Regions from separate parts of the Pediococcus claussenii ATCC BAA-344 genome, predicted to be linked through region 1. Evidence: predicted binding sites of a transcription regulator. Region 1 holds the regulator's gene; the other holds the start of a gene.
What was found. The regulator CtsR, encoded in region 1, represses protease genes until heat stress. The targets are predictions, from matches to a motif close to TTGGTCAAAAAAGGTCAAANA.
Positions count from the first base shown of each region.

Region 2: the regulator CtsR is predicted to act here: its motif matches at 2,851-2,871, upstream of clpP (ATP-dependent Clp endopeptidase proteolytic subunit ClpP).

Region 1 covers NC_016605.1:1,279,628-1,291,482, forward strand. Annotated here, with positions in the region: gene PECL_RS06310 (ATP-dependent Clp protease ATP-binding subunit) at 1-1,598, opposite strand, end outside; gene PECL_RS06315 (CtsR family transcriptional regulator) at 1,616-2,083, opposite strand; tRNA gene PECL_RS06320 (tRNA-Pro) at 2,275-2,348, opposite strand; tRNA gene PECL_RS06325 (tRNA-Arg) at 2,424-2,497, opposite strand; tRNA gene PECL_RS06330 (tRNA-Gly) at 2,502-2,573, opposite strand; tRNA gene PECL_RS06335 (tRNA-Thr) at 2,586-2,658, opposite strand; tRNA gene PECL_RS06340 (tRNA-Leu) at 2,666-2,747, opposite strand; tRNA gene PECL_RS06345 (tRNA-Val) at 2,790-2,862, opposite strand; gene serS (serine--tRNA ligase) at 3,061-4,335, opposite strand; gene PECL_RS06355 (deoxynucleoside kinase) at 4,594-5,226, opposite strand; gene PECL_RS06360 (amino acid permease) at 5,336-6,793, opposite strand; lysine riboswitch at 6,906-7,085, opposite strand; gene PECL_RS09740 (GNAT family N-acetyltransferase) at 7,108-7,602, opposite strand; gene PECL_RS06370 (lp_1002 family arylesterase) at 7,722-8,519, shown strand; gene PECL_RS06375 (LCP family protein) at 8,652-9,950, shown strand; gene PECL_RS06380 (threonine/serine exporter family protein) at 10,068-10,526, opposite strand; gene PECL_RS06385 (threonine/serine exporter family protein) at 10,537-11,286, opposite strand; gene PECL_RS06390 (cold-shock protein) at 11,427-11,627, opposite strand; gene PECL_RS06395 (metal-dependent transcriptional regulator) at 11,791-11,855, opposite strand, start outside.
Region 2 covers NC_016605.1:542,502-554,356, reverse strand. Annotated here, with positions in the region: gene PECL_RS02610 (sugar-binding transcriptional regulator) at 13-1,041, opposite strand; gene rpoN (RNA polymerase factor sigma-54) at 1,205-2,530, opposite strand; tRNA gene PECL_RS02600 (tRNA-Arg) at 2,591-2,662, shown strand; gene clpP (ATP-dependent Clp endopeptidase proteolytic subunit ClpP) at 2,942-3,538, shown strand; gene whiA (DNA-binding protein WhiA) at 3,700-4,629, opposite strand; gene PECL_RS02580 (gluconeogenesis factor YvcK family protein) at 4,646-5,641, opposite strand; gene rapZ (RNase adapter RapZ) at 5,638-6,525, opposite strand; gene uvrA (excinuclease ABC subunit UvrA) at 6,670-9,519, opposite strand; gene uvrB (excinuclease ABC subunit UvrB) at 9,530-11,533, opposite strand; gene PECL_RS02560 (phospho-sugar mutase) at 11,854-11,855, opposite strand, start outside.

The DNA.
Region 1 (11,855 bases):
GCACGTGCAACAGCCGACACCGCTTCGTCTTGTCCAATAACTCGCTCATGCAGAGTTTTTTCTAAATTAATTAGGCGATCTGATTCAGCTTGTTCCAAATGAGTTAACGGAACCCCTGTCCAGTCAGAAACGATTTCAGCAACACTTTCCGCCGTTTCAACTAAATCATACTCATTCTTACTATCGGCCTTTTCACTGTCGTTGTTCTGTTTTTCCACTTTTTTAGCAAGCTTAAACTCTTTTTCACGAATTGTAGCTGCTTTTTCAAACTCTTGAGCATCAATTGCGTCCTCTTTTTCCTGACGCAACTCTGCCAGCTTGGCCTCGTTTTTGCTCTTTGAATCTGGTTTTTCAGAGCCGTCAATCCTAATCTTAGCGGCAGCCTCATCAATTAAATCAATTGCCTTATCAGGAAGGTAACGATCTGAAATATAACGTGAAGATAGTTTTACTGCTTCCACAATTGCTTCATCAGTTATTTCAACGTGATGGTGTTCTTCATACTTACCTCGTAACCCCTTCAAAATCTGAATTGCTTCATCCTCAGTAGGTTCGTTTACCTCAACTCTCGCAAAGCGTCGTTCTAAGGCGGCATCTGATTCAATATATTTTTGGTATTCATTTAGAGTTGTGGCACCAATCGTTTGTAGTTCGCCACGGGCTAATGCAGGCTTCAAAATATTGGAAGCATCAATAGCCCCTTCTGCGCCACCAGCACCTATCAAAGTGTGCAATTCATCGATAAAGAGAATGATACCTTTATCAGTACGAATCTCTTCAATCACCTTTTTTAAACGATCCTCAAATTCACCACGATACTTTGTACCAGCCACTAAAGAGCCCATTTCAAGCATCATCAGACGTTTATTCTGCATATCTTCGGGAACATCACCATCTACGATTCTTTGTGCCAATCCTTCAGCAATAGCAGTTTTACCAACCCCTGGTTCCCCAATCAATACAGGATTATTCTTAGTTCTCCTGCTTAATATCTGAATAACTCGTCGGACTTCCTTACTACGTCCAACAACAGGGTCAATCTGCCCTTCTGCGGCCATTTCAGTTAGGTCTCTTGCAACTGAATCTAAAGTTGGCGTTGCACTACTTTGCCCACCATTAGTTTGACGTTGACGAGCTTGACGAGCGCGCACCGCTGGATTAACACCAAGCTTACGTAGCGCAACCTTTTGCACATCGCTCACACTAATATCAAGCGCTGCTAGAATTCTAGACGATAAAATCGAATCATCCTGTAACAGGGCCAATAGCAAATGCTCAGTTCCAATCTTGCTTGACTTTAATTGTTTAGCTTCGTCACCTGCCAAACTCAAAATTTCTTTTGCCTTAGGAGAATAAGGTAAGTAATCATTCTTACGAGAAGTCAGGTTACCATATCCTGTGAAACTTTCAATTTCTTCTGTTACATCCACTTCTTGAACGTTAAATTGGTCCAATACACTTTTAGCAACTCCATTTTGCTCAATTGTGAGTGCTAGTAATAAATGCTCAGTTCCAACTGCTGGATGTTTGAATTTCTTTGCTTGTTCCTGTGCAATCATTAATACATTTTTTGCACTGGGTGTAAATAAGTTATCCATGTCCCCACCAAACTTTCTTAATCCTCATACCTTAAGTGATTTAAGATACCAATTAAAATACGTGCTCGAATCTTGTTTTCAATATCACGATCACCAAAAGCAAGTGTCGTTTTATCAATAGCAGATAATACCAGATTCATTTCACGTTTATTCAGAACATCATCTTCATATAAACTACCGATGATTGAAGTGGCATCGCGAGCATTAATCGAATCACCAATAACCTCGATCAATGAATCTAATACATCTATATCCTCTAGTAAGTTAACTTTTTCAATTCTGATATAACCGCCACCACCACGCTTACTTTCAACTACATACCCATTTTGGATAGTAAAGCGTGTTTTAATCACATAATTAATCTGCGACGGAACAACGTCAAATTGATTGGCTATTTCTGAACGTCGAATCTCGACCTCCTCAGAATCAGCGAGAATGCTTTTCAAATATCGTTCAATGATATCCGAAATATTTTGTCCTTGCACTGCAATCACCTCCAAGCTTTGACTAATGTTGACTATCATTATACGAGAATTTTATTAAAATGCAAAAAAATAGTACTAACTTAAATCTGTCATACATTTAACCAGCATATTAACAAGTCTTTATTTCTAAAAAATCATGAGACAAAAAAAGAACCGTTTCAAAATCAAGTTTTGCAACAGTTCCAACCAAATCGGGAAAACAGGATTTGAACCTGCGACCCCCACGTCCCGAACGTGGTGCTCTACCAAGCTGAGCTACTTCCCGTAATATATTTATTTTAGCACTAACGGAAAAAGTGTAAATAAAAACCAGAACGTTTTTCAACATTCTGGTAAACGATGCACCCAGCAGGAGTCGAACCTGCAACCTTCTGATTCGTAGTCAGACACTCTATCCAATTGCGCTATGGGTGCAAAAAGCGGAAGACGGGATTCGAACCCGCGACCCCCACCATGGCAAGGTGATGTTCTACCACTGAACTACTTCCGCAAAAAAATAAAATGCCGACTAGAGGATTCGAACCTCCGACCCCCTGTTTACAAGACAGGTGCTCTGCCAACTGAGCTAAGTCGGCCTCACAATGCGGGCGAAGGGATTCGAACCCCCACACCTTTCGATACAAGAACCTAAATCTTGCGCGTCTGCCAATTCCGCCACGCCCGCAAACATGTTCATAATGGATGGTACCATAGAACCGAAGTTCCATGGAGGATACAGGGTTCGAACCTGTGACCCCCTGCTTGTAAGGCAGATGCTCTCCCAGCTGAGCTAATCCTCCGTGAACACATTTATAAATATTACCGATTAATGGTTCATCTGTCAACATGTTTTTGAAAATAATGAAGAATCAAATAGTTTTTATTTGTAAATATCTTATGTTTTAAAGGTTACCTTTAAAACAAAACATCAAAAAACGAACTCCAATTCAATGAATAAATCATCAACAGGAGCTCGCATCATTCTAATCTCACTAGCATTATTTAATAACTGTTTGCCCACCCATGTAAGGGACCAATGCTTCAGGAATATTTACGGAACCATCTTCGTTTTGGAAGTTTTCCAAAATTGCAGCTACTGTGCGTCCAACAGCCAAACCGGAACCATTCAAAGTATGCACATATTGTAGCTTATCATTTTCATCGCGATACCTAATATGGGCACGACGAGCTTGGAAATCTGTACAGTTTGAACAACTTGATATCTCGCGGTAAGTATTTTGGGCTGGGATCCAAACCTCCAAATCATGAGTCATTGCAGCAGTGAAACTCATATCACTGGTAGTCAACGTGATTGCACGATAAGGAAGATCCAACTTGTGCAATAAGCTTTCAGCATGTTCAGTTAGATTTTCTAACTCATTCCAGGAATTTTCAGGTCTTACTACTTTAACCATTTCCACTTTATTAAATTGGTGCATCCGGATCAACCCCCGAGTGTCGCGACCAGCACTTCCGGCCTCCGAACGAAATGCAGGTGATAAAGCCGTTACATTAATAGGTAGTTGTTCATTATCTAAAATTTCATCACGATAATAATTTACCAAAGGTACCTCAGCAGTAGGAATTAAAGTTAAGTTTTCACCAGCAATCTCATATCCTGCGTGTGTTTCCTTGAACTTAGGAAACTGTCCGGTACCAAACATTGAAGCATCATTCACCATATATGGTGTAATCTCTTCAGTAAAACCAGCTTTGTTATTTTGATCTAGGAAAAAATTGTATATAGCTCGTTCTAATCGAGCTCCATCCCCAATATAATAAACAAAACGGCTTCCTGAAACTTTAGCTGCTCGTTCAAAATTCAAGATTCCAAGTTTTTCACCGATTTCCCAATGAGGTTTTGGTTCAAAGTCAAACTTTCTTGGTTGACCGTCCTTGCGCAATTCAACGCTTCCCTCTTCCGTTAGACTAACTGGAACGTCTGGATGTGGAATATTTGGTAAATGCGCAGCCATATCATCAACCTCTTTGGCTGAGTTCTGTAGTTTTTCATCGAGTTCTTTAATATCCTTACTTACGGATTGCATTTCCTTGATTTGTTCTGTTGCATCTTCTTTTTGACGTTTCTTAAGCGAAATTTGATCAGAAACCTCGTTGCGTAACTTTTTTAAATTTTCACTTTTAACGATTAAATCACGCCGTTCTTCATCCTTTGCAATTAACTTGTCAATTGTCTCGCCTTTTACACCACGTGTAGCCAACTTAGCCTTAATATCATCTGGATTATTTCTAATTAGCTTTAAATCTAACATATAAATTCCTCCTTATATCATAAAAAAACGAGCCTCTCTCCCAAAAATCATGGGACGAAGAGGCTCGTTTCGCGGTACCACCCAAGTTCACTGCAAAAATACAGTACACTCAAAAGAGATGATAACGGAATCACCGTGTGACACTACTCACCCGCATTCAACGTCGGAGTTTCGGTTAGCGACTCCCATCAACATCGCCTCTCTGTTAACCTACTTTAAACGTATCGCGTTTTCTCTAAAGACATTGTACGTAATTAATTACATTTCTGCAACTTTTGCATCAATTAGATCTAAAACCTTAGCACGTGCATCAACACTCTCAACAAAATCAAGTTGATCACCGTTAATCTTAATCTTGGGACTTTGATCATATTTGTCAAACCACTTAACATAACGTTGATTCAAAGTCTTATAATAATCGTACAATTCAGGATCGGCATCAATCTGCTCATATGATCGACCCCTTTTTTTAATTCGCTTTAACATTGTATCAAAAGAAATATCAATATGAATTAACAAATCAGGATTTTTCTGATATGAAAGCCTAGGCAATTCTTCCATCATGTTACTTAACAGTGAATCATAGATTGAAACTTCTGTATCAGTTGCTCTACCCATGTCGGCATTTAAATGAAACAACAGTGAATCCTCATAAATTGAACGATCCATTACGCTTCGCGACAAGCCAGAGGCAGCCTTGATACTATCCATCCGCTTATTTAAAAAATAAATCTGAAGCAAAAATGCGTACCGTTTTGGATCTTTGTAAAATAACGGCAAAATCTTGTTATCGTCAACTGACTCATAATAAGCTTGGCTATCCCAATGCTTAGTAAGTAACTCGGTAAGAGTTGTTTTCCCTGCCCCAATTGGTCCTGATAATGCAATCATGTTTGTTCCCCTTTTGAATTAAAAATAATGTTCATCTATAGTAACTATTCATAACATCAGCACTACATATTGTATCATCATTCTGATTCAAAACAATATCTTGATTTTTCTATTCTTTAGTGATATCTGGTTTGCTTAGATCAACTTCATCTAACGGAATCAAATGAGTCTTGTATTTTATCTTATAGTATAGGAACAAAATAATGAATAGTGGGATCGACATGTAAGTAATACCCATTGCTTCCCAATTCAAATGTTTAACTGCGTCTAAATCCTGTCCAATAATAACAACAATACTTAAAACAAAAGCAAACAAAGGACCAACTGGGAACCATTTAGCACGGTATTTTAAATCTGCTAAATCTTTTCCCTGCTTAACGTAGGCTCTTCTAAACCGCCAATGAGATACTGCAATCCCTACCCAAGCAACAAATCCAGTTAAACCACTTGCTGCAACGAGCCACATATAAATCTCAGGTCCTTCAATACTTGCAATAAACGTTAGCAATCCAACAATTGTTGTACCAACAAGAGCTGCCAAGGGAATTCCACGTTTTGTAGTTCTTTCGAAGAACTTAGCCGCATATCCTTGTTTAGCCATCGAATAAAGCATTCTTGTTGAGGCATACATACCCGAATTTGCTGATGACAGAACAGACGTCAAAATAACAGCATTCATAACGCCAGCAGCCCCAGCTAATCCCGCTCTTCTAAACACTAGAGTAAACGGACTAATTTTAATGTCGCTGGCTGAGGACCCTAATAAATCTGGGCTTGTGTATGGAACGATACATGCAATAACAAAAATTGCGAGAATATAAAAAAGCAAAATTCGCCAGAAGACTTGGTTAACTGCCTTAGGAACGCTTTTTTCAGGAGTTTCAGACTCCCCAGCTGTAATTCCGATTAATTCGGTTCCTTGAAACGAAAAACCTGCAACTACAAAAACACCCAAAACCGATGGAATACCACCAACAAACGGTGCTTTTTTATACACGAAGTTTTCAAGTAGTGTTGCATGTCCACCCATAATTCCAACAATCGTCAAAACACCTACAATCAAGAATACAATAACTGTTACAACTTTAATTATGGCAATCCAGTATTCCGCTTCACCAAAAGCCTTAACTGTCAAAGCATTAACTAAAAAGATTACCACTAAAGCCACCATACTCCATATCCATCCTGGAATATCTGGTAGCCAAAATTTCATAATAAGTGAAATTGTACTAATGTCAACGGCTACAGTTATTGCCCAATTAAACCAATAATTCCAACCCATGGCAAATCCAAACGCCGGATCAACATATTTAGTTGAATACGTTGCAAACGAACCAGAGACTGGCATATAAGTTGCCATTTCTCCCAAACTTGTCATTAAGAAGTACACCATAATTCCCATTGCAACATACGCAAATAATGCTCCACCAGGACCGGCTGTTGAAATGGCTGATCCACTTGCAACAAATAAACCAGTTCCAATACTTCCTCCTAACGCAATCATTGAAATATGGCGGGTTTTAAGCGCTCTTTCAACTTGATTGTTTTCCTCAACTTCCTTTGCCATAAAATGACCTCCTTAAAATTCGCAGAAGGCGCTAATTTCAACCTTTATGCAATAAAAAAAGTCTTCTTGAAAGCATCCGCTCACAAAAAGACCCGTTAGTATCACTAGTCAAATCGTAGATAGCGCTCCGCAACCGTATCTGGTTACGACAGTTCACACTCTGTTAAAATGTGCCCCAACCAACAATTGAAAAAGCGCATGCTAGTTTCGGCTTCGCACCCTTTCGCATGACATCTTCGACGCTTTTCGTCTTAATCACCTACTAATGTTTGAAGCAACCTCTTCTTTCGATGTATTTGATTATAGAGAATTTATTACCATTCCGCAAGGTTCAATTTGAATTGATCAACCTTATGCGGCAAAAAATCGTATGCTGATGTTTCGATGATTTGTTCACTAAAATGAAAACCATTATTCTCAAGCACTTTTTTTGATGCAACATTGGTAACCCATGTATTGGCAATCATTACAGTAATTAGAGGGTCAGCATTTTTTATGATCCCAATAAATTTTCTGATCGCATCCGTCATTATGTGTTGGTTCCAAAAATATTTATCTAAAAAATATCCTAGCTCAAAGATTCCCTCATCCGGTATATTTGGACTTAATGTAATAATTCCAATAAAATTTTCCGACTCAAAAATCCCATAACTAAAACGATTACTTAGAACTGCATTGAAGTGAATTTGCTTTGCAATTTCGCTATCAAATCGGGGCAAGCCTACTTCTTGCGGAACTTCTTTATTTGATAATATTTCAAAATAACGATTGAAATCTGCGGTCGTAGTCCTTCTTAGTTCTATATTCATGATACAATATCTCCTCTAAGTTCATACAAATACTATACAATAGAAACTATTACAAATAGTAAATATATAACTTGTCATCGTAACTTTAATTCTTTGACAATTAGCTAGGAGGCATTTTTATGCAAGTAAACACCATTACACTCAGTTCTAACAGTTCGGCAACATTAACAAGTTATCTACAAGAGACAGACGCAACTGGAAAAATTAAAAACCGTCCACTATTAATTTTCGTTCCCGGAGGAAGCTACACCCATATTCCAACTGAACAATCCGAAACTGTTGCACTACGTTTCATCGCAGCAGGCTTTCAAGTTGCTATTTTACGATATTCGTTTATAGGTGAAAAAGAACCGCTGTTTCCAAATCCCATTATTGAACTAGCTCAATCTGTCGTTTATGCCAAAAGCCATTCTAATGATTGGAATATCGATCCGTCAAAAATTATATTAATGGGCTTTTCTGTTGGTGGACACATCGTAAGCAACTACAATAACTATTGGAACTCCGAATGGCTATCCCAAAAAGTAGATTCAACCCATGACCAATTAAAAGTGGCTGCTACAATTTTAGGATATCCAGTAATTAGTCCCTTCCTAGGATTCCCAGATTCAGCAACTCTTGTAAAATGGACAAATGAACCCGAACGCTACGCTGCAGATCAAAACGTCACAGCTTCCAACGTACCAAGTTTTATTTGGACTACCCAAGATGATCAACTTGTGCCTTCGAAAAACAGTTTAAAATACTATCAAGCATTGGTAAATGCCGGAGTAACTACTGAAATTCATATCTTCTCACATGGTCCACATGGTATGGCATTGGCAAATAAGTTAACTGCTAGAAATGACGATATGATTAACTCCCGAATTGCTAAGTGGCCGGCGCTCGCTTTGAACTGGATCGATGAAATATTGTAATTAAATCAATATGGTATACTTAACTTCGTTTATTAAGCTTTGCTAAAAGTAATCTTTAGGCGTTCTTGTGAATACCTAATTTTGATAGAATACATTGAGTTAACTATTCAGTTGCAGAGGAGTTCTGTTTTTATGGATCCTAGAGAAAAACGTTCCAATTCAAAAAGAAAATCGGGTAATCATTACCTCAGTTTAAATCGACTGCATAGGGACAATTCGGATGAAAGCAAAAATGAATTGTCTCATTTAAATAAGCGATTTAAATTTGATAAAAGAAAGCGTAGAATCGCTTTAATTGTTGCTTCAATTTTGGTAATTTTCTTAGTTATCTTTGGAGTACGTAAATGGTTTCAAGCTAGAGATGCTGCCAATTCAATATTTAGTTCTTCAAACATTCAAAAATCACGGAATGTTTCTTCGACGCTTAAACAGAATAAGCCAATTTCGATTCTACTACTCGGTACTGATACAGGGGCGCTAGGTCGAAATTATCGTGGGCGAACTGATACTATCATTGTTGCGACTTTGAATCCTGGCAAGGAAAAAATGACCCTTACCAGTATTCCTAGAGATACCTTAATTTCGGTCCCAGGATATTCCGATTATGGTCCCTCTAAAATAAATGCTGCCTACGATTATGGTGGGGCTGGCACAGCTATCAAAGCTGTGGAGAAGCTCCTTAATATTCCGATCGACTTCTATGGCTTGATTAACATGGGTGGGCTTGAAAAGATTGTCAACGGTGTAGGTGGTGTTGATGTTACTCCACCGCTAACCTTCAAATATGGTAACGCCGACGTTAAAAAAGGAGTCAAGATCCATCTCAATGGAAAGGCTGCCCTTGATTATTCCCGAATGCGTCATCAAGACCCTCAGGGAGATTACGGGCGTCAGGGACGTCAACGTCAAATTTTGATGGCAATTCTTCGTAAGAGTGACTCGATTACAACGCTCCTCAATGAAAACTTTATGGATTCGTTAAAATCACAAACTCAAACAGATTTATCCTTTGATGAATTAGTTGCACTTTCAACAAACTACCGAGTTGCTACCCATCATCTTAAATCAACGCATTTGCAGGGAGTTGGAGCCGTAATTAACGGTGTTGATTTTGAAGTCGCACCACATGAAGAAATGCAAAGAGTCACTAATTTTATTCGTTCAAACTTAGGGCTTGATAAAGCCGATACAGGTACTACTGGTGTTGCTGGTTATGGTGAAGATACTTCCACTGATGATTCAACAAGCTCCTCATCTGCGAGTTCTGCTTCATCAAGTAGTGAAGCAGCGGCGCCTGCAGCTCCTGCCACTCAGGATCAGCAACAACAGGCTCCTGCCACTCAAGCACAACAGCAACAAGTTCCTCAACAGAGCACTACAACTCAGCAACAATCTGACACTACAACTAACAACCAGGTCCCAGCAAGATAATTAATCTAATTAAAAAAATCATTGGCCACTGCCGATGATTTTTTTGATTTCTATAGAAAATTGAAGAACTTTGTTGAATAAAATAAGTTTAGAACCGAAAAGAGGTATTGTGATTCACTAGTTTCTATTATTACTTACAAAAAAGGTTCGTTTGATTTTAAAATAAAGCTGATTTACAAGTTCTGCCAATAAAAAACCAATTGCAATTGAACCAGCAACTTCCGCAACTTGCATCATGAAATGAAGCGCCACATCAGTGTGATTAAGCGCAAAATTTCTAACCATTTGATATGCCTGTCCCCCCGGCACTAATGGAACGATTCCCGGAATATTAAAAATAATCATGGGCATTTTTAATTTATGTGCTGCTACCACACTTAAAGTTCCAATAATTGTAGCTGATGTCAAACTGCTGAGTGCTAATCCCAGCTTGGCAGAAAGCATTAACCAATAAACAGTCCAAGCAATTCCGCCAACAATTCCTGCAACAACTAAGGCACGATGTGGAATGTTAATAATTATTCCAAATCCAATTGTCGCAATCCCCGATAATAAAAATTCTAAAAGTATTTGCATATGTATTCACCTACAAAAATCTAAAAATAAATGCAATTCCAAATCCAATGGCAACAGCAGTTAACATTGCTTCAACTGCTCTTGCTGGAGCGCTTACCAGATGTCCATCCAATAAATCCCTCACCGCATTAGTCAAAGGTACACCAGGTACTAAGGGCATCACAGAGCCAATGATTATATCATCAATATCTTTACCTATTCCAAGGTGAACACTATACACAGCTAAAAGTCCAATGACTAGAGCCGCTACAAATTCACTAATAAATTTAATATTCAAAATTCGATTAATAAAATAAAAAATCGCAAAACCAATTGCGCCAACAAAGGCAGTTATCCACAAATCGGACATATTATTGGAAAAAACTGCCATCAAAGGGCCACTAACAAGAGCAGCTCCGATAATTTGCAACCAAAAAGGAAAAAATGGGGTTGCATCATCAAGCGTACTTAATCGTTCAAAAAAGGCGTCTAAATCAATCGACTTATTAGCATATTTTCTGGATAATTCGTTAACCGCTGCTACTTTTTCAAGATCGATTGCTCTTCTGTCAATTGTCTCAATTTGAGCATTTTCGGTATCAGGAATCGAAACGATTAATCCAGTTACAGTTGCAAATATTTTCAGGTTATTAACCCCAGAATTAATTGCAATTCTCTTCATAGTATCCTCTGCCCGTGCCATTTCAGAACCATTCTCAATCATTATTCGCCCAGCAATCAGACACGTATCAATAACTCGATCAATTTTAGTTAGACCCATGTTTCCACTCCTCCGAAACATTTAATAATTAATTGTACCAGCTATGGTAAAGTATTAAAAGTTACTTTCAAATCTGAAGACAAAAAAAGTAGCGACCCTAAAGTCGCTACTCCAATTGTTATTAAATTAAATTTTAAAAATTAAGCTTTAACAACGTTTACTGCTTGTGGTCCACGGTCGCTTTCTTCTACATCAAAAGTAACTGCTTGACCTTCTTCAAGAGTCTTGAAACCTTCACCTTGAATAGCTGAGAAGTGAACGAATACGTCACTTCCATCTTCGCGTGTGATGAAACCAAAACCTTTATCAGCATTAAACCACTTAACTGTACCTTGTTCCATTATGAACATCCTCCTGTAGCTGCCTTACGACAAACTTATTTATTGTAGCTTGATCCGGTCATTGGGGATAGTTCAAATGAAACAATCTAACCAAAAGTACCTAACCAAAATTACATTTTAATTATAGCATGCGTATCCAAAAAAAGATAGGTTAAAATCAAGGTTATTTTTCAGGTTGGACAAAAACGTAATGTGACGCCTTAAAACTAACCTCTCGAATTGTATCCT
Region 2 (11,855 bases), 740 kb from region 1:
AATCACAAGACTCTACTTTTTTAAAATCAAGTTTGCAGCACCCTCATCAGTAATTAATACCGTTTGTTTAGGTGCAATCTTCATGTAGGCGTCAATTGCCTCAGCCTTATCTGAGCCACTGGCAATTGCAACTACATGATTGAAATGTTTGGCATCCTCAAGCTGTAATCCAAGGCGTGGCACTCGGTAAACCACCTTACCATCTTTATCATAAAAACATCCGAAAGCCTCGCCAATCGCATGTGCTTCGTGCAACAAGCTTTGCGTTTTTTCGTCTATCTCACGACGTCGTGCCATATCATCCGCCCGTCCAATACCATGAATGGCCACCTGCGCACGAGCAATTAAATCCATTACTGCTTTAACACTTGGCTCATTCAACAAAGGATGATATGTATCTTCACTCAACTGCTCTGGAATATACAGTGAACGACTCTGGCCACCAGTTTGTGAAGCCATCGTAGCAGCCACTGAATTAGCCTGTCGTCTTACTGATTCACCCATTCCACCACGTCCCGGGACAAATAATAATCCACGTCCACGTGATAAAGCAGTTGTTAAACCTGCGGCTACAGCAGCCATTGTTGAACCACCCATAACCACTATAGTATTATTACCCTTCCGGCAACATTTTGCAAGCGCCTCATTCAGAGAAAATCCAAGTTGTTGTGTAACACCCCACTGCCGGTCACTATTACCTCGCACAATTATACATTGTTCAATGCCCAGCTTAGAAGCCAACTGGTCTTCCCGACTTTTTAGGCCCCAAAGTTGATTAGCAAGACCTTCTAGTCCTTCTTCAACTTTTCGACCATCTTCGGTCAATGACATGCCAGTTTGTGAGCTAATAATTAATCCTTGTGATCGCAGCGTATCAGTTTCGGTTCGTAGCACTCGTTCACTTAAATGGACCCGATCCGCCAAAACACGACGTCCAACTGGCTCCAAAGGGGCAATCGCCCGTAAAATGTCATACCGACGTAGAAAACCGTCAACCATCTCCGGAACAATCGACTCAAGTAGCTCTAGTTGATTACTCATGATCCAGCTCTCCTGACTGGGACGCCAATTGCCCACGTGTGCCATAAAACGACCCAACAACTTGAAAATAAATGGCATACAAACTCAAGCATTAACTTTTGTTGCATACCTCACTTACAAAGATGATTATAACAAGTCCGTATTTATTTTGCAAACGTTGCACTCACTCAAATCTTTTCCTTTTCGAGGACGATGGAATATCAAGACTTTCACGGTATTTAGCCACTGTTCTTCTTGAGATTTTGATGTTATTCTCTTCAAGAATTTTCCCGATTTTTGCATCAGAAATTGGTTTAGCTTTATCCTCTTCTTCTATCAAACGAGCGATTCTCTGTTTTACAGCATCAGAGGAGAGCTCGTTATTTTCATTGCTTACAGCATTACTAAAGAATTTTTTGAGTTCAAAAGTCCCAATCGGCGTAGCTATGTACTTACCGTTAACTGCGCGAGAAATTGTAGACTCGTGTAAATGTAACTTATTTGCAACGTCTCTTAATAAAAGTGGCTTTAACTCCTTCGACTTAGTTTTAAAATAATCTAGTTGTACACTGGTAATTATTTTCCCCACACGTAAAATTGTTTCCTCACGTTGATTCAGACTTTTTGCAATCCATTCATATTCGCTTTTTTTTTCGCTAATATATTCCACAACTTCTTGGTTATTCTCCGACTCCAATTGACTGAAGTATGCACTTTGAAACTCTACTTTTGGATGTGCCGCCTTTGTTGTTTGCAAGCGCAAAGAACCATCCTCATCTTCAAACAAAATTAAATCAGGTATAACATAAGCAGATTCATGTGAACTAAATGCAGCTCCAGGTTTGGGTGTTAATGTTCTAACATAATCAAAAACTTCTTGGACATCCGTCAGTAACATATCGTAGCTCTTTGCAATTTTATCCCATTCGCGATTAACCAGTTCATCAAAGTTCTCTTCTAAAACCAAATAGGCCATCCTTGGTGATCCTTCATCATTTTCAGTTTGTAACATCAATGATTCCCTTAAATCTCTAGCTCCAACACCAGGTGGATCTAGTTGCTGTAATAAAGTTACGGCATCATTAACCGAAACAAGTGAGGCACCAGTCTTTTCAATAACGTCCTCATTTGAAATTTGAAGATAACCATTCTCATCAACATAGTCCAATAAGAACTGGACTAACCGGCGCAGTGGTGTATTTCTCATAGTTAGATGAACTTGATCGAGTAAATAGTCAAATAAGGACTGTGTTGAAGAACCTGCAGCCTGCTCGATTAACGCATCATGAGCCTCACTATTTAATACCGACGAACTTCTAAATTCATTAGTTTGATCACTCACCTCAACACTGATAAGCGGATTTTCTAATTCTTTTTGCTGTAAGAATTCTTGTAACTCCTCTACATTGTATTGCAACATTTGGATTGATTGCTGCAATGTTTGAGTCATTGCAAGTCGTTGAATCTGCTTTTGTTGTTGTTTTTGTGAAATTCCTTGTTTCATTGCCATTTTAATCACCATTACCACTTGTTATTTAAACTACTCTAATGTAAAATTTCTATTGTACTTGCGCCGTTAGTGTAATGGATAGCACGTGAGATTCCGGTTCTCGAGCTGTGGGTTCGACTCCCACATGGCGCATATTACATAAAATCTAAACATTTTTATTTAAGGGGTATTTCAATTTTTGGAATGCCTTTTTACTTTCTCAAGCTTTTGCCAATTGTATCCGCTGCCATTATAGCATTAATTATTTTTACAATTACAACTACATTGCTTAGTTATAATTCTACCTATGTTTCTACTTTGTTTCAAAAAATAAGCAAAAACATTTGACCTTTTTTGACCTTTGTTTTACACTATCATCATGTTAGTTATCTAACAGATAATTTTTCGTTTAAAAAAGGAGGCAACTAAGTTATGAACTTGGTCCCAACAGTTATTGAACAATCATCACGTGGCGAACGTGCTTATGACATTTATTCACGCTTACTAAAAGATCGTATCATCATGTTATCAGGTGCGATTGATGACGATTTAGCAAACTCAATCATTGCCCAACTATTATTCTTGGACGCACAAGATTCTGAAAAAGATATTTACCTTTACATTAACTCACCTGGTGGTGTTGTAACTTCTGGTCTTGCAATTTATGATACAATGCGCTTTATCAAGTCAGATGTACAAACCATCGTTATGGGTATGGCAGCTTCTATGGCTAGTGTGCTTGCTTCTTCTGGTACTAAGGGGAAACGTTTTGCACTTCCTCATTCAGAAGTAATGATCCATCAGCCTTCTGGCGGTGCACAAGGTCAACAGACGGAAATTGAAATTGCAGCCGAACAGATTTTGAAAACTCGTAAAGAGTTGAATCATATTTTAGCTGAAAATTCTGGTCAACCTTTTGAAACTGTTAACCGTGATACTGAGCGCGATAATTATCTTACTGCACAAGATGCAGTTGATTATGGTTTGATTGATGGTATTATGGAAAATAATTCTGAAATCAGTAAATAGAGTTTCTCTAAAACACGACAGACTTCTGCCGTGTTTTTTTATGTCCAGTCTGATTCTCAACAATACGCAAGAAAACATTAAGTATTATAAAATTAAAATGAGTCTCAAATGATAGCTAATCCTCATCATTTAAGACTCATTTTCTTCTACATATTTTTTAGTTATGCTCGTAATTGTTCCGCGAGTTGATTTATTTTTCGCAATCTATGATTAATACCAGACTTTGAAATAGGCCCTCCTGGAACTAACTCGCCAAGTTCTTTTAAACTAACCTCTTTATGCGCTAATCTAGCCTCAGCAACTTCACGCAATTTAGGTGGTAATTCACCTAATCCAACCTGATCATCAATAAATTCAATATTGTCGATCTGCTTCATTGAAGCGTTGGCTACTTTATTTAAGTTGGCAGTTTCACAATTAACTAAACGATTAACTGAATTTCTCATATCGCGCATGATTCGCATATCTTCAAATTTGAGCATAGCCGTTGTTGCGCCAATTAATTGTAAAAAATCGGCAATATGCTCTGCTTCCTTCAAATAAGTTATATAACCACTTCTTCGTTCAGTAGTTCTAGCATTCAAGTCATGCTTATTTATCCATTTTGCGATCATATCATTATGTGATTCGTAAAGTGAATAAATTTCAAGGTGATAACGACTTGTTTCAGGATTATTAACAGAACCCCCAGCTAAAAAAGCGCCTCGCAAATAGGAACGTATTTCTGCTTCAGAAGTGAGTACTCCATCTGGAACCATCTCATTAATTTGAAAATCATCTTCTAAAATATCAAGATCTTTTAATAATTCTTTAACCCCGCTACGCAACCGAACAACGTAAACGTTATTCTTTTTCAACTTCATCTTGCGGCGCACGCTTAACTCAGCATCAATTTGATAGAATTCTTTTAAAAGTGAATAAATTCGTCGTGCAATAGCAGGATTTTCTGTTTGGATATTCAAAATTAAATCTCGATTTGAAATCCCAATCGATCCATTCATGCGGATTAACGCCATTAGCTCAGCCTTAGCATTCCCCTTATGAACTTCTAGACCAGTTAATTCCTTTTTTACTTCACTAGCATATGACAAATCGCTCACCTCCCTTTTATTTTCGCTTTGGATTACTACAAATATTCATCAATTCTTCTACTACTTGTGTTCCATTATGGAAGGCCCCACCATCTCTTAACAACAAAAAGTCCTCGGAAATAACTCGACATCCCATTTTGCGCAAGCCATTAAAATCATGTGTGACTTGTTTAGAAACTTCGTCATAACGATGAAAATCCATATAATCTTCTGGTACAATTTTCGTATTAACAAGGACAGTATCAACAAAATTTTTCCCCAAATGTCTATTCAAGGTGCGAACATGATCAGCATCTGAAAATCCAATTGTTTCACCTTTTTGAGTCATAATATTACAGATATATACAATCTCAGCATTAGTTTTCAAAACAGCTTGACCAATATCGTCAATCATCAAATTAGGTAAAATACTAGTATATAAACTACCTGGTCCTAAAATAATTTGATCGGCCTCTAAAATTGCTTGAACAGCACCTTTGATGGCTTTAGGTTTCTTTACTTCACTCCACGGATTGGTTTCAACCCAAATACGCTGAATTGTCTTATGTGCAGCTGTGATTTCCGCTTCACCAGCAAGTTGCGTCCCATCTGTGAACTCGGCATGCAATACAAGTGGCTCATCGCTTGCAGGAAAAACATTTCCCTTAACTTCCATCATTTCTGACAATTCTTGAATAGCAGCACCAATGCCACCCTTCATTTCTGATAGCGCAGCAATGATAAGATTTCCAATCGCATGACCTGATAGAAAACTGTCATTACTATTAAACCGATATTGAAAAATATCTTTAAAGGTACTCGAAGAATCTGACAATGCAACCATTACGTTTCGAATATCCCCTGGCGGAACAACGTTCACATAATCTCGAATGATTCCAGACGAACCCCCGTCATCTGCAACGGTCACGATGGCTGTTATGTCAGCATTTTTCTTGTGTAATCCATTAAGGACGACTGGCAACCCAGTACCTCCACCAATTACAACTATTTTCGGCCTCTTCCCCATTATCATGAGCGGTTTACCGTTTCCTTTCGCTTCAACGCATCCCTGTGTTGAACATGAGTAGGATATATATCCTTCAAATCACTGCCTAGCCTTTCGGCAATTGCTACCGAACGATGTTGTCCACCTGTACAACCAATTGCAATCGTTAAATTAGATTTCCCTTCTTTTTCGTATCCAGGAAGTGTCTCTTTGAGTAATGCAATAAAATGTTCATAAAACTTGGCAGTTGCTGGCTGATTCATTACGTAATCATAAACATCTTTATCCATTCCAGTATGATTTCTTAACTCAGGAATATAGTAAGGATTTGGCAAAAATCTTACGTCCATTACAATATCAGCATCAATTGGAAGCCCATACTTATAACCGAAAGATAAAATTTCTACATGAAACTTAGCAGTTTTATTATCTGAGAAATGAGCAAAAATTTTTTCACGTAATTCGCGTGGTGTCATCTTTGTCGTATCAATAATAAATTGTGAATCGGTTTTTAGAGGCGCTAATAATTCACGTTCTTTTCGAACACCGTCTGCGATTCGTCCGTCCATTGCCAACGGATGAGCACGCCTTGTTTCTTTATAACGAGCAATCAATTCTTCATCAGAAGCATCAAGGAATAGGATTTCTGTATCGACATCCTGCCCGAAACGACGATCGCCAGTAAGCATTGAAAGGAGTTGGTCATAAAACGTACGGGACCTTAAATCTACAACTAGGGCCACTTTTTCAATATTTCCAGCCTCGGTTATCAATTCAAAAAACTTCGGTAGTAAGGCTGGCGGCATGTTATCAACTACAAAGTATCCAAGATCTTCAAAGCTCTGCATGGTTACTGTTTTTCCAGCACCACTCATTCCAGTCACGATTACCAACTGTAAATTTTTTGCCATTTCATTTCCCCCTCGTAAATCCTTTCCATATTATATCACACCCGGGTGTTTCTTTTTTCTTTTCAAAATTTTAAAACCATTTAAAATAAAATGAACCCCCAAGATTTTTAATATAATCTATAAGCGTTCATTTCAATAATTATTTTATTTAATTTTTTTCATACGGTTTAAATCTCTCTCCAAAATTGGTTTAAGATACTGTCCCGTGTAACTGTTGGAAGCCTTAGCGATATCTTCAGGAGTCCCGGTCGCAATAATTTCACCGCCACCAGCTCCTCCCTCAGGTCCGAGATCGATTAAATGGTCTGCCGTTTTAATCACGTCCAGGTTATGTTCAATTACTAATACGGTATTTCCATTATCAACCAATCGTTGTAGTACATCCAATAAGCGTTTAATATCATCGGTATGCAGTCCAGTAGTCGGTTCATCAAGAATATAGAAATTGCGTCCATTGGCTTTCTTATGCAACTCGGCAGCTAACTTCATTCGTTGAGCTTCCCCACCAGATAAAGTTGTAGCCGATTGTCCCAAATGAACGTATCCTAAACCGACATCAATAATAGTTTGTAACTTACGGGCGATCTTCGGAATTGCTTCAAAATACTTGGCTGCTTCTTCAACTGTCATATTCAGTACTTCAGCAATGTTCTTCCCCTTATACTTAACCTCGAGGGTCTCAGAGTTATAGCGCTGCCCATGACAGACTTCGCAAGGCACGTAAACATCTGGTAAAAAGTTCATCTCGATCTTAAGGATTCCATCACCTTTACAGGCCTCACATCGTCCACCTTTTACGTTGAAACTAAAGCGACCCTTAGTGTATCCCCTTAATTTTGCCTCATTCGTTTGTGCAAAAAGACCTCTTATATCGTCAAAAACACTGGTATATGTCGCAGGATTGCTTCGAGGCGTTCTACCAATCGGAGTTTGATCAATATTGATAACTTTCTCAATATTTTCAACACCAGTAATTTTTTTAAACTTGCCAGGTTTTTCAGAATTATTGTTAAGTTTTTGAGCTAAAGCCCTTTTTAATACCATATTTACTAAAGTAGACTTACCTGACCCAGACACTCCAGTAACTGCAATGAATTCGCCCAGTGGGAAATCAACACTTACGTTCTTTAAGTTATTTTCACTAGCACCAGTCAATCTTATTTTTTTACCATTGCCACTCCGCCTATCAGGACTAAACGGTATAAACTTCTTGCCAGCTAAATACTGTCCCGTTAATGATTTTGTTGACCGCATAACCTGCTTTGGAGTTCCCGCAGCCATTACTTGACCCCCATTTTCACCAGCACCAGGCCCAATATCAATTAAATAATCAGATGCCAACATGGTATCTTCATCATGCTCAACAATTACTAATGTATTCCCCAAATCACGCATTTTTTTGAGGGAACTAATTAGACGATCATTATCACGCTGATGTAACCCAATTGAAGGTTCATCTAAAATATAAAGTACACCAGACAAATTCGAACCAATCTGCGTTGCTAAACGAATTCGTTGAGCCTCACCACCAGATAGTGTACGTGCTGACCTGCTCAACGTTAAGTAATCTAATCCAACATTACCTAAAAACGTTAAACGATCATTGATTTCTTTCAGTACAGGAGCTGCAATTTGTGATTCTTGATCTGATAATTCAACACCCTTAAAAAATAAAATGCTCTCATCAACAGGTAATTCAGAAACCTCACCAATATGCTTTCCAGCAATTTTTACGGAAAGTGCTTGACGATTTAAACGATACCCATGACAAGTTTGACAAGTCAATTCACGCATGTATAGTCGCATTTGGTCCCTTGTAAAGTCGCTATTGGTCTCAGCATAACGCCTGTTAACGTTACTCACAACCCCTTCAAACTCCGCATCGACATCACGCACACCGCCAAAATCATTTTCATAATGAAAATGAAATTTTTTACCCTGTGAACCATACAAAACAATATCTTGTTCTGACTTTTTTAAATTCTCAAAGGGAACATCCATATCAATTCCAAAACTCTCAGCTGCTTGTTCAAGCATAGATGGATAATATTGTGAACTAATAGGATTCCAAGGTGCAATTGCTCCTTTGCGTAACGTTAAGCTTGGGTCTGGTACAACTAAATCTGTATCTACTTCTAACTTCACACCCAACCCATCACAATCTGGGCATGCCCCAAATGGTGCATTAAATGAGAACAATCTTGGCTCTAACTCACCAACCGTAAAACCACAAATAGGGCAAGAATAATGTTCAGAAAAAAGAATCGGTTCACCATCTAAAATATCTGCCGTCGCATAACCGTCGCTTAATCGTAAGGCAGCTTCAAAAGAGTCAAATAGCCGGGAACGTATTCCATCCTTTACCACAACACGGTCAACTACTACATCGATAGTATGCGCTTGATTCTTATTTAGATCAGGAACTTCGTCAACATCATATGTTTCCCCGTCAACTTGTACTCTAACAAAGCCTTCCCGCTTAACCTTTTCAAAAACTTTTTTGTGTTGTCCCTTTTTTCCACGAATAATTGGTGACATAATTTGGATGCGAGTACGTTCTTCCAGTGCTAATACACGATCAACCATTTGTTCAACAGTTTGACTCGTAATCTCCGTGCCGTCGTTAGGACAAATTGGATGTCCAACTCTCGCCCATAAGAGACGAAGATAATCATTAATTTCCGTAACCGTCCCCACTGTTGAACGAGGATTCTTGGAAGTTGTTTTTTGATCAATTGAAATGGCAGGACTAAGTCCATCGATTGAATCCACATCTGGTTTATCCATTTGTCCTAAAAACTGACGTGCATATGCTGATAAACTTTCTACATATCGTCGTTGTCCTTCAGCATACAGTGTATCAAAAGCTAGTGAGCTCTTACCCGACCCAGATAATCCAGTTACGACAACCATCTTATTCCTTGGAATTGTTACATCAATATCTTTTAAATTATGAGATCTTGCCCCATGAATAACTATTTTATCGTTTGCCAACCTAATTCTCCTACCCGATTTGTGACTTTAGTTCCAACACGGTATCTCTTAAATTAGCAGCTTTTTCAAAATCTAATTTCTTGGCAGCTGCTCGCATTTGGTCTTCCAGGTTCTCAATCATATTACTCTGATCTTCCCTGTTCATATCAGCGAAGTCTACATCCAAAAAGTCGTCCTTTTTACCCTTATTTTCATCAGACTTCGTCGATGAGATTAGTTCGCCAATCGATTTTTGAATTGTATGCGGAGTTATACCGTGTTCTTCATTATATGCTTCCTGAATACTCCGACGACGTGCAGTCTCATCAATTGTTTCCTGCATTGAACGAGTAACCCGATCAGCGTACATTATTACATGTCCATTTTCATTACGGGCAGATCTTCCCGCAACCTGAATCATAGAACGAGTATTACGCAGAAATCCTTCCTTGTCAGCGTCTAAAATGGCCACAAGTGAAACTTCTGGAACATCAATTCCTTCACGTAGAAGATTAATTCCAACTAACACATCGTATTTCCCAGTTCGGAGATCCCTAATAATTCTAGTTCTTTCAAGTGTCTTAATATCACTGTGTAAGTAGGCAACTTTTACACCCATTTCCTTCAGATAATCGGTTAAATCTTCTGCCATCTTTTTTGTTAAAGTTGTCACAAAAACACGTTCATTTTTCTCGGCACGCTGGTTTATTTCTCCTAGCAGGTCATCCATTTGGCCCATAATCGGTCGAACTTCAATTATCGGATCCAACAATCCAGTTGGGCGAATAATTTGCTGAACCACATCATCCGTACGTTCTTGCTCATAATCGCCTGGAGTGGCCGACATATATATAATCTGGTTAACATGTTTCTCAAATTCTTCTAATCGTAATGGTCGATTATCCAGCGCGCTTGGTAGCCTGAATCCATAATCAACAAGCTGTTGTTTTCGTGCTCTGTCGCCATTGTACATTCCACGAATCTGGGGCATCGTAACATGTGACTCATCCACAACGACTAGAAAATCATCGGGGAAGAAGTCTAATAGAGTGTATGGTGGTTCACCCGGTTTCCGTCCGTCCATATGGCGTGAATAATTTTCGATGCCACTGGTATACCCCATCTCACGTAACATTTCTAAATCATAGGTTGTGCGTTGTTTTAACCTTTGGGCCTCCAATAGTTTCCCATCTTTTTCAAGTTCATCTAATCTAACTTTTAGTTCATCTTCAATACCCTTAATAGCTGTTTCCATTCGCTCTTCATTAGTCATGAAATGGGTTGCGGGGAAAACCGTAATATGATCGCGATCCCCAATGATTTCACCAGTTAATGCATCAACTTCCCGCATTCTATCAATCTCATCACCAAAAAACTCAACACGAATCGAATGTGCTTCACTTGCAGCTGGAAAAATCTCAACAACGTCTCCGTGCACTCGAAAACGTCCACGTTGAAAATCAATATCATTACGATCATACTGAATATCAACTAACTGACGAAGCAATTGATCCCTACCAATCTCCTGGCCTACTCGAATTGATACAGCATGGTCCCGATATTCTCGTGGATCACCCAACCCAAAGATACTTGAGACAGAAGCCACAACAATAACGTCATTTCTCTCAAGTAAAGAACTAGTTGCCGAGTGACGTAATTCATCAATCTCATCATTAATTGATGAATCCTTCTCAATATAAGTATCACTGGACGGAACGTATGCTTCCGGTTGATAGTAATCATAATAACTAACAAAATATTCAACGGCATTGTTGGGAAAAAACTGTTTAAATTCTCCGTACAACTGCCCCGCCAATGTTTTATTATGTGAAAGCACCAAGGTTGGTCGATTAACCTGTTGGATAACATTAGAAATCGTAAAAGTCTTACCCGTTCCCGTCGCGCCAAGCAAAATTTGTTCCTTTTCACCCTTATTAAGTCCATTAACTAGTTCCTCTATTGCTTTGGGCTGATCCCCGGTAGGCTTATACTTTGAAACTAATTGAAACTTTCGATCATCCTCACGTTCAATCATTAATACGATACCCCCCACTTTTTTAGCCAGAATAAATTTAAGTTCTCTTCAGTCTAAATTACACTTAATCAAAAAGTTAATAATCTGCTCTAGAAGGGAACGACGAATGATTTTTATTTCATAATCATTCGTCGCTTAACGTTAATCCCATCACTTAACTTCTATCTAAATTGGCCACTATCAAAAATCTATACACATTCTATCACACCGAACATACTTTCGCCATCTTCAAAGGTTGCTTAAAAAAGAGAAAGCGATAGCAAACTTGGATGGGCATTTTCCCGCAAGTTTACTACCGCTTTAACATCAAATATTTTAATTT